2 regions of the Oryzomonas rubra genome follow, and region 1 is predicted to be linked to the other one. Evidence: riboswitches for the same ligand, from Rfam matches in the RefSeq annotation. Region 1 holds a riboswitch; the other holds the start of a gene.
What was found. A riboswitch is a leader RNA that binds a small molecule or an ion and turns the genes downstream of it on or off. The one in region 1 is predicted to bind thiamine pyrophosphate.
Positions count from the first base shown of each region.

Region 2: another riboswitch for thiamine pyrophosphate. It lies ahead of thiS (sulfur carrier protein ThiS); the one in region 1 lies ahead of thiD (bifunctional hydroxymethylpyrimidine kinase/phosphomethylpyrimidine kinase).

Region 1 is NZ_SRSD01000009.1:76,588-81,001, reverse strand. Features, by position in the region: gene thiC (phosphomethylpyrimidine synthase ThiC) at 1-647, opposite strand, end outside; gene thiD (bifunctional hydroxymethylpyrimidine kinase/phosphomethylpyrimidine kinase) at 681-2,156, opposite strand; TPP riboswitch at 2,229-2,335, opposite strand; gene alr (alanine racemase) at 2,734-3,867, shown strand; gene selD (selenide, water dikinase SelD) at 3,940-4,414, shown strand, end outside.
Region 2 is NZ_SRSD01000005.1:223,498-227,911, reverse strand. Features, by position in the region: gene ET418_RS09995 (flagellar motor protein) at 1-10, opposite strand, end outside; gene ET418_RS09990 (flagellar FlbD family protein) at 14-334, opposite strand; gene ET418_RS09985 (AAA family ATPase) at 433-1,524, opposite strand; gene ET418_RS09980 (PilZ domain-containing protein) at 1,592-1,918, opposite strand; TPP riboswitch at 2,086-2,185, shown strand; gene thiS (sulfur carrier protein ThiS) at 2,287-2,487, shown strand; gene ET418_RS09970 (thiazole synthase) at 2,577-3,356, shown strand; partial or broken gene thiE (thiamine phosphate synthase) at 3,560-4,177, shown strand; gene mnmL (tRNA modification radical SAM protein MnmL/YtqA) at 4,187-4,414, shown strand, end outside.

The sequences.
Region 1 (4,414 bases):
GTGATGTCCAGGAGCTTGTCGAAGTGTTCGAAGAGCGGGTTCTCCTGGCGGTTGTAGGCCATCCACTCGATGGTGAAGGCACCCCCGCGGGAGACCACGTCCATGAGGCGCCCCTCGTTCTTCATCCGGTCCACCGTGGAGCGGGTCACGCCGCAGTGTACGGTGATGAAGTCCACGCCGTCCTCGGCATGCTTGATGATGCCGGCGAAGATGTCGTCCACCGTCATGTCCACGATGGCCTTCTTCTTGACCCGCACGGCGTCCAGGGCGGCCTGGTAGAGCGGCACGCTGCCGATGCAGGCGTTGGTCTCCGCCACCACGGCCCGCCTGATCTCGTCCACCGGCCCGCCGGTGGAGAGGTCCATGATGGCGTCGGCGCCGTATTTCACGGCGGTGCGGGCCTTCTCCAGCTCCTTCTGCATGTCGGTATCGTCCGAAGACGAGCCGATGTTGGCGTTGATCTTGGTGCGCAGGCCGGTCCCCACCGGCAGCGGGTTGCCGTTGGCGTGTTTGATGTTGTGGCAGATGACGATGGTGCCGGCTGCCAGGCCGTCGCGGATGAATTCGGGTGGGACCCCCTCCGCTGCGGCTGCGATCTGCATCTGTTCGGTAATAAGGCCCCGGCGGGCGTATTCGAGTTGGGTCATTGCGTGCTCCGTATCAAGGGTTGATGGTATGGGTCAGCGGTCGCCTTGCTGGGCGGCGGCAAAATGATTCACCGGGCTATGCCCCTTGCCCAGGGGATGGGCCAGGCGGATGGCGGCGGAGATGAACTCCTTGGCCTTTTCCACGGCGCTCCTGAGCGGCTCCCCTTGGGCGAGGAAGGCGGCGATGGCCGAGGCGTAGGTGCAGCCGGTGCCGTGGGTGTTGCTGGTGAAGACCCGTTCTGCCGCATATTCCCGGCATTCGTAGCCGTCGAAGAGGATATCCATGGATTGGCGGCCGGCGAGATGCCCCCCTTTGAGCAGAACGTTGGCCGGGCCGAGGGCGTGCAGGTCGCGGGCGGCCTGTTCCATATCCGCCTCGCAGCGGATCGCTCTCCCCAGCAGGCGCTCGGCCTCGGGGATGTTGGGGGTCAGCAGGTAGGCCTGGGGCAGCAACTGCTCCTGCATGATGTGGAGCGAGTCCCGATCCAGCAGGGCCGTGCCTCCCTTGGATACCATGACCGGGTCGATGACCAGCGGGATATAACCGGTGCGCTCCGCCAGCAGTTCGGCCAGGGCCGAGACGATGGCCGAGGTGTGCAGCATGCCGGTCTTGATGACGTCCACCGGGATATCGGCCAGCACGGTCGTGATCTGATCCACCACAAAGGAAGGGGGGAGGCCGTGGATGGCCGAAACCTCCTTGGTGTTCTGGGCGGTCAGGGCGGTCAGGGCGCTGGCGGCGTAGCTCCCCAGCAGGGTAATGGTCTTGATGTCGGCCTGGATGCCGGCTCCGCCCCCCGAGTCGCTGCCGGCCACGGTCAGGACCGAGCCGCGCGGGTAGGGGCAGGTACGGTTGAAGAGCAGTTTCAGTTCGGCGGCGGCGATATCGGGACGGGGACTGGACAGGACCGACGAGATCACCGCCACGGCGTCGGCGCCGGCGTCGATCACCCGGCAGGCGTTGCTGGTGGTGATGCCGCCGATGGCCACCACCGGGAGCTTGATGCGGTCGCGGATGGCACACAGGCCGCTGGTGCCCGGCATGTGGGTGATGACCTTGCTGTCGGTGGGGTACATGGCGCCAAAACCGATATAATCGGCACCCTCCTGTTCGGCCTGGAGGGCCTCGTCCAGGTTATGGGTCGATTTGCCGACGATCTTGCCCGGGCCGAGCAGTTCCCGTGCCTCGGCAATGCCGCCGTCGTCCTGGCCCAGGTGGACGCCGTCCGCATCCAGTTCCTTGGCCAGTCGAATGTCGTCATTGACGATGAAGGTCACCCCGAAGCGCTTGCAGAGCTGCTTCAGCTCGCGCCCCTCCTCCAGGCGGGTCTCGTGGCTTTTCTCCTTGGCGCGGTACTGCAGCACCGCCACACCGCCACGCAGGGCGATCCCCACCCGTTCCACCAGCTTGTCATCCTGGTCGGTGATCAGATACACGCCCCCAACCGGCGGGAATGTTTGCGCCGTATTGTTGATGACGAGACGAAACCGTTTGCTGCAGTCGCCCATGGCATATCCCTCGTGATAATAAAAAAGCCGCACTGTTGTGATACAGGCGGCCGGGTTCATGGATAAGATGAACAGTCGTGCAAGCCGCTTTCCTACGCCGGAATTAACCGGATCAGGTTCAAAGGGTCTGATTCCAAAAGGAACCATCTCAGCTCTTGCGAACTCCCCCAGGGCCTTGTAATTGTGTCTACGGTACTGGATTTAACCGTTCCTGTCAATCCCCATGACAGCAGCGGCAGGCTGGAGGCGGTGCGGCGGCTATCGGAAACAATTTCGTTTCCCTGCTTTATAGGAGACCGATGGTGACCTTGACCTTGCCGGTCAGCGCGATGGTGCTCTTGGGCATGGAGTCATCCATGTAACCTGAAGATATGCCTTAAAATTTGAAATAAAGTTAAATTTATTTCATGGTCTGCCGTGCCCGTCCGGCTCGTAACTGCAACGACAACGCCGATAGCCGGCACGGCCCCGGAAACGGCGGCCCCCTTTCACTTTACAGCCAGGGCCGGACGTGGTAATAACCCCTTCTAAAGACATTGTCTCGCCTTTGATTCCGAAACCAAGGAGTGTCATGGTCGTGTACGACAGCCGTCCCACATTCGCCGAGATCGATCTCGACGCACTGCGCCATAATTTTGAGCTTATCCGCGCTTCCATTCCCCGCCGGACCGAGATGCTGGCGGTGGTCAAGGCCGACGCCTACGGCCACGGCTTCATGGACATCAGCCGCGAACTGGAGGCGCTGGGGGTGAACGCCTTCGGCGTCGCCTTCCTGGCCGAGGGGATTCAATTGCGCAAGAGCGGCATCGACAAGCCGATCCTGCTGTTGGGCGGGGTGTATCCGGGTCAGGAGCGCAAATGCATCGGCTACAACATCTCCACCGCCCTCTTTACCCTGGAGCAGGCCCAGGCGCTTAACTTGGCCGCCGGCAAGCTCTTTCGCAAGGCCCAGGTCCATCTCAAGATCGACACCGGCATGGGGCGCCTGGGGATCACCTACGCCGAGGCCCCCGCGTTCCTGAACGAATTGAAGAAGCTGCCCAACATCACCCTGGAGGGGATCGTCTCCCATTTCGCCAGCGCCGATGAACTGGACGAATCGGGCCAGCATTTCACCCGCATCCAGGCCGAGCGCTTCTCCTGGGTGGTCGCCGAGGCCCGCAAGGCCGGCTTCTCCCCGCGCTACGTCCACATCGCCAACAGCGCCGCGGCCCTGCTCCGGGACAATGCCGGCTGCAACCTGGTCCGTCCCGGCATCGTGCTCTACGGCGCCATCCCTTCGCCCGATTTCCAAGGGAAGCTGGACCTCAAGCCGGTCATGCGCCTGAAAAGCAGCATCGCCATGCTGAAATGGGTGGAGCCGGGCACCACCATCAGCTATGCCCGCCGCTTCACCGCCGCCGAGCGGACCCTGATCGCCAGCGTGCCGGTGGGGTATGCCGACGGCTATCCCCGCACCCTCACCAACCGGGGGGAGGCGTTGATCCGGGGCCAACGGGCGCGGGTGGCCGGGACGGTCTGCATGGACTGGATCATGCTGGATGTGACCCATATCCCCGGCGTGGCCGTGGGGGACGAGGTGGTGCTGATGGGGACGGACGGGGCGGGGAATTGCATCCACGCCGAGGAGTTGGCCACCCTGGCCGGCACCATCCCCTACGAGATCTTCTGCGGCATCAGCAAACGGGTGCCCAGGATTTACCTGAAATGATTTAGCTGGGACCCATAGGTCCTATAAGACTCATAGGTCCCATAGGACCGATAGCACAAACAAAGGAAAGTCATGATCAAGCTGACGCAACTGGTAAAAGCCGCCGGTTGAGCCGCGAAACTGGGCCCTGCGGGCCTGGCGAAAGCCCTGGACGGGCTTTGGGATTACCGCGACGAAAACCTCCTTGTAGGTCCTGAAACCTCCGACGACGCCGGGGTCTACAGGATTGCGCCGGAGTGCGCCCTGGTGGAGACGGCCGATATCATCACCCCTCCCGTGGACGATCCCTTTACCTTCGGCCGCGTCGCCGCCACCAACGCCATTTCCGATGTGTATGCCATGGGCGCCCGTCCCGTGACCGCCATGAACCTGGTGTTCTTTCCCGCCTGCTCCCTGCCGGGGGAGATCCTGGGAGAGATCCTGGCCGGGGGGAACAGCGTGCTGAAAGAGGCCGGGGTCTGCCTGGTGGGGGGGCATACGGTGGAGGACGACGAGCTGAAGTACGGCCTCTCCGTGACCGGCCTGGTGGATCCCGCCGCCATCATCC
Region 2 (4,414 bases), on a different contig from region 1:
CTATATCCATGTCCTAGAATTCCTGGCTGTGAAATGGAACGCGCTCGTGCTCGTCGCGATTGGCGATGGAACGGTCTCTGTTCAGCGTGGCACTGCTAAAAAGATTTTTTTTCGTCTTATCGAGGTACTTCTTGCCTGCGGGGCCTCCGGCGCGTCGAATGATCCTGGCGCGGAATGCCACGACCTTGGTGATGATGTCGGTAGCGGGTTCCTTGACAATGAAGTGGTAACCGTTGAAGAGTGTTATGACCGTATCGGGTGTCTCCTCGATACTGACGATGTGGTCGGGGTTGACATACATCACCTGCTTGTCCAGACGGGTCAATGGGATCATAATACCACCGGAAATATGAATGTTTGTCTATAAATATCAAAAACCGTGTCAGGTCAAGAAGTTTTTGCCTGAAATTGAAAGCGGCACATTATCGTTCGTTACAACAATGCATCGATAGCCGCAAAGTCGATGTAACGTTCAGAGGTGGAGTTGATCAGCTCGATCTTTTCCAGGTCATCCGGGCCGATCTTCGAGACATGCTCCCTGAGGCGGTAGAAAACCTCCGAAGAGGTCTCCTCGACGCGGATATAGGGGATTTTGCTGTCGTCGAGAATCTGCTGGGTGATGAGCGACATGGGTGCGTGCCCGCTGATGACCAGGCCGGTCAGGCGCTTTTTGAAATCCGGTATATGGTGCAGCGAAGAGGCGGTGACAATCAACTCATCCCTCGAACTGGTCACGATGAGCAGCGTGGACTCCTCAAGATGGTCGATGACCCGCTGCGACGATGCCGCTCCCAACTGGATATTATGGCAGATGCGGCTCCTCTCTGTGGGGTTCCCCATGAGCGGCAGGCCGAGCATCTGAGCCACATGTTGCAAGGTCGGATGGGCCAGGACCGGGCTGTAATCGAAGGCGCTCGTCACCAGCAGGTCGCTTCCGCTAAAGGCCTTTTTCAGATAGGCAAGGGAGCGTTCGCGCTTTTCCGGCAGCAGCTTGTTGACCATGACAACGCGAACGTCGGCTTTTTCCCGTTCGTAGAGTGCCAGGTTCAACTCCACGGCGTCTACCACGTTGCCGATGCCGCCGTTGGTAACCATGAGCACCGGTGCGCCCGCCATGGTCGCCACCTGGGCATTGTTCGCCCCGACCACCGATCCGACGCCACCGTGGCCCGCCCCCTCAATGATCAGAAAATCGTATTTCTGCTCAAGCTCGCGAATCGCGCCGGTGATAAGCATGCGGGGCGTTTCCGGGGCAATCTTGCCGTCCAGGAATTTTCTGGTCGAACCGGGTGTGAGGGTCATGGGCGACATGAGGTGCGCGTCCTCATCCAGTCCGTAAACGCTGGCCACCATGGCCGCATCCATGTCCATGGTCAGGCCGTTGTACTCGATGCACTTGGGGCCGATCGGCTTGATGAAGCCGACCCGCTCATATTTTTTGCGGGCCAGATGCATGAGCGACAGGCTGATGGTGGTTTTGCCGCAATGCTGGCCGGTGGCGGCTATGAATATCTTTTTGCACACCATACTCTGCCATCCTTCCCAAAGCCATAAAACCGTCGAGAGTCCGACCGTCTGCCGCCAACCGTGGTTATGCCGCTTCTAGAAACCGGAGGAAGTGCTCTTCGCCGGCCTGGAAATGTAAAAAACGCACCCCCATGCCGCTCTTCTTGACCAGGTGGAAGAGGTTTTGCGGCACTTTCTTTGCCCACATGACCCGGGCATCAACCTGAACCAGATGGTCATCGACGGTAAATTCGATCCTGATTCTGCTGTTGGGCGGGCAGACATTGGCGGTTTTGATGAACATGCCGGTTGTCGATATATCCTCGCTGAATGCCACACGGTTGGCGCCGTCTATGCCGAAACGGATCGTTAAACGCTTTTTGAGCCGCCGTATAATCCTCTTTTCGGTCATTATGGCCTCAAACTAAAGAGCTTATTATGTGACAAAAGCGCCAAGACTATATCACAAAATAGCGGATGCGGGAGAAGAATCGAAAAAACGCGGGTTTCAGTTTTTTATTTTCGCTCCTGTGCCGGTATAAATTCAATTGACAGAGCCGCGTCAATACACTAGGTTAATGTAAACGCTGGGGGAGTTTCGACTGAGAGCGGCGGTGCGTCGCGACCCTTAGTACCTGATCCGGGTAATGCCGGCGTAGGGAAGCGCAAACATTCAGATGTTCCAAGCCGCTTCCGCGGCTTTTTGCGTTTTAGAAGGTTGTTCAACAGCCTGTTCGTGACCCGTGCAGTCAGTTCGTACCGGGCGCTGAAGGAGAAAGCATGCACATTACACTGAATGGCGAACAGGCTGACATCGCCGAGGGGAGCACGGTCGCCGGGCTTCTGAAGCATCTGCAACTCCCGCGCGAACGGGTGGCGGTGGAGGTCAACCTGGCTATCGTTCCCAAGGCGGCCTACGACAGCCGTGGGTTGGCGGAGGGGGACAGGATAGAGGTCGTCCACTTCGTGGGCGGAGGATGAAAAACGGGTAGGGGAACGGTGGGGAAAAATCGCGCGTCAGCCCCCTGCGCCTGAAGTCAACACGTTGTTGCACAAGGAGACATTCTGCTATGACAACCCAAAAGGATACATGGACGATCGCCGGCCGCGAGTTTACCTCCCGCCTGATGGTGGGCACCGGCAAGTACGCCAGCTTTCAACAGACTGCCGCGGCCCTGGAGGCCTCGGGGGCCGAGATTATTACCGTGGCGGTGCGGCGGGTCAACCTGGACCGGAGCAAGGAATCGCTCCTGGATTATATCGACCCCAAGAAATACACCCTGCTCCCCAATACCGCCGGCTGCTACACGGCTGACGACGCCGTGCGCACCTGCCGCCTGGCCCGCGAGGCGGGCATGTCGGATTTCGTCAAGCTCGAAGTGCTGGGGGACGAGAAGACCCTGTTCCCGGATAACGAGGAGTTGCTCAAGGCCGCCCGGATCCTGGTCAAGGAAGGCTTCACCGTGCTCCCCTACACCAGCGACGACGTGATCATGTGTCGGAAGCTGGAGGATATCGGCTGCGCTGCGGTTATGCCGTTGGGGGCCCCCATCGGCAGTGGCCTGGGTATCCGCAACCCCTATAACATCAGGATCATCCTGGAGTCGGTCAAAATCCCGGTGATCGTGGACGCCGGGGTCGGTTCGGCCTCCGATGCGGCCGTCGCCATGGAGTTGGGCTGCGCCGCCGTGCTCATGAACACCGCCATTGCCGGAGCCCAGGACCCCATTGCCATGGCCCGCGCCATGAAGTTGGCCGTGGAGGCGGGACGGCTTTCCTACAAGGCCGGCCGGATTCCCCGCAAGCTCTATGCGAACGCATCCAGCCCGCTGGACGGCATGATTGTCTAGTTTCCGCCCGGAAAGGGTTCTTTTTCGCCCATGCGGCGTCAATCTTCGGGCTTGCTTGTGCGGCGTACCGATGTACGCCTCCGCGCAATCCCTCGATTTCCTTGCCTGGACGAAAAATACCTCCTTTCCGAATCGGAAACTGCCTGATACTTGAATCCGTGACACCTTCACGGCTTCTCTTACGTTATGTTCACCATGTACCCATGAAACCCATTGATTTTCCTCTCTACCTGATTACCGACCGCACCCAGACCGCCGGCCGGCCGCTTTTGGACGTGCTGCGCGCCGCTCTGGCCGGCGGGGTGCGCGCCGTGCAACTGCGGGACAAGGACCTGCCGGACGGCGAGTACGTGGAACTTGCCCGGGCGCTTCGGGTACTGACCCGGGAGTTCGGAGCCCTGCTCTTCATCAACCGCCGGGTCGATGTCGCCCTGGCGGTGGGGGCCGACGGCGTCCATCTCGGGGCGGCCTCCGCACCCGTGGCCGAGGTGCGCCGCCGCTGCGGTCGGGCGATGCTGATCGGCTATTCCAGCCACGGCTTGGCTGAAGCGCGCCAAGCGGTGCGTGACGGGGCGGATTTCATCACCTTCGGCCCGGTCTTTGCGACCCCCTCCAAGGCGGCCTATGGGGAGCCGTTGGGGTGTGAAGTCCTGCAGCGGGCGGTGGAGGCGCTGCCGGTCCCGGTGTTTGCCCTGGGCGGCGTGAAGCCGGAGAACCTGCCCGCAGTTCGGAAAGCCGGCTGTTCCCACATCGCCTTGATTTCGGCCGTCAGCGCCGCCCCCGACCCGTGCCGCGCAACCCGGGAACTCCTGGCAAACCTGGGAAACCCGCTGCCCACCGCCGTCCATCACGAACTGCGCATCAACTCCTACGGCCATTACCTGCGCCGGCGCTTCGACTGCCGGATCAGCAAGGTCAACGTGGATGCCGGTTTCACCTGTCCCAACCGGGACGGCAGCAAGGGGACCGGCGGTTGCATCTACTGCAACAACGTCTCTTTCTCCCCCAAGGACACCCAGCCGGTCATCCCGCTGGAAGAACAGCTCTCGGCGGGCATG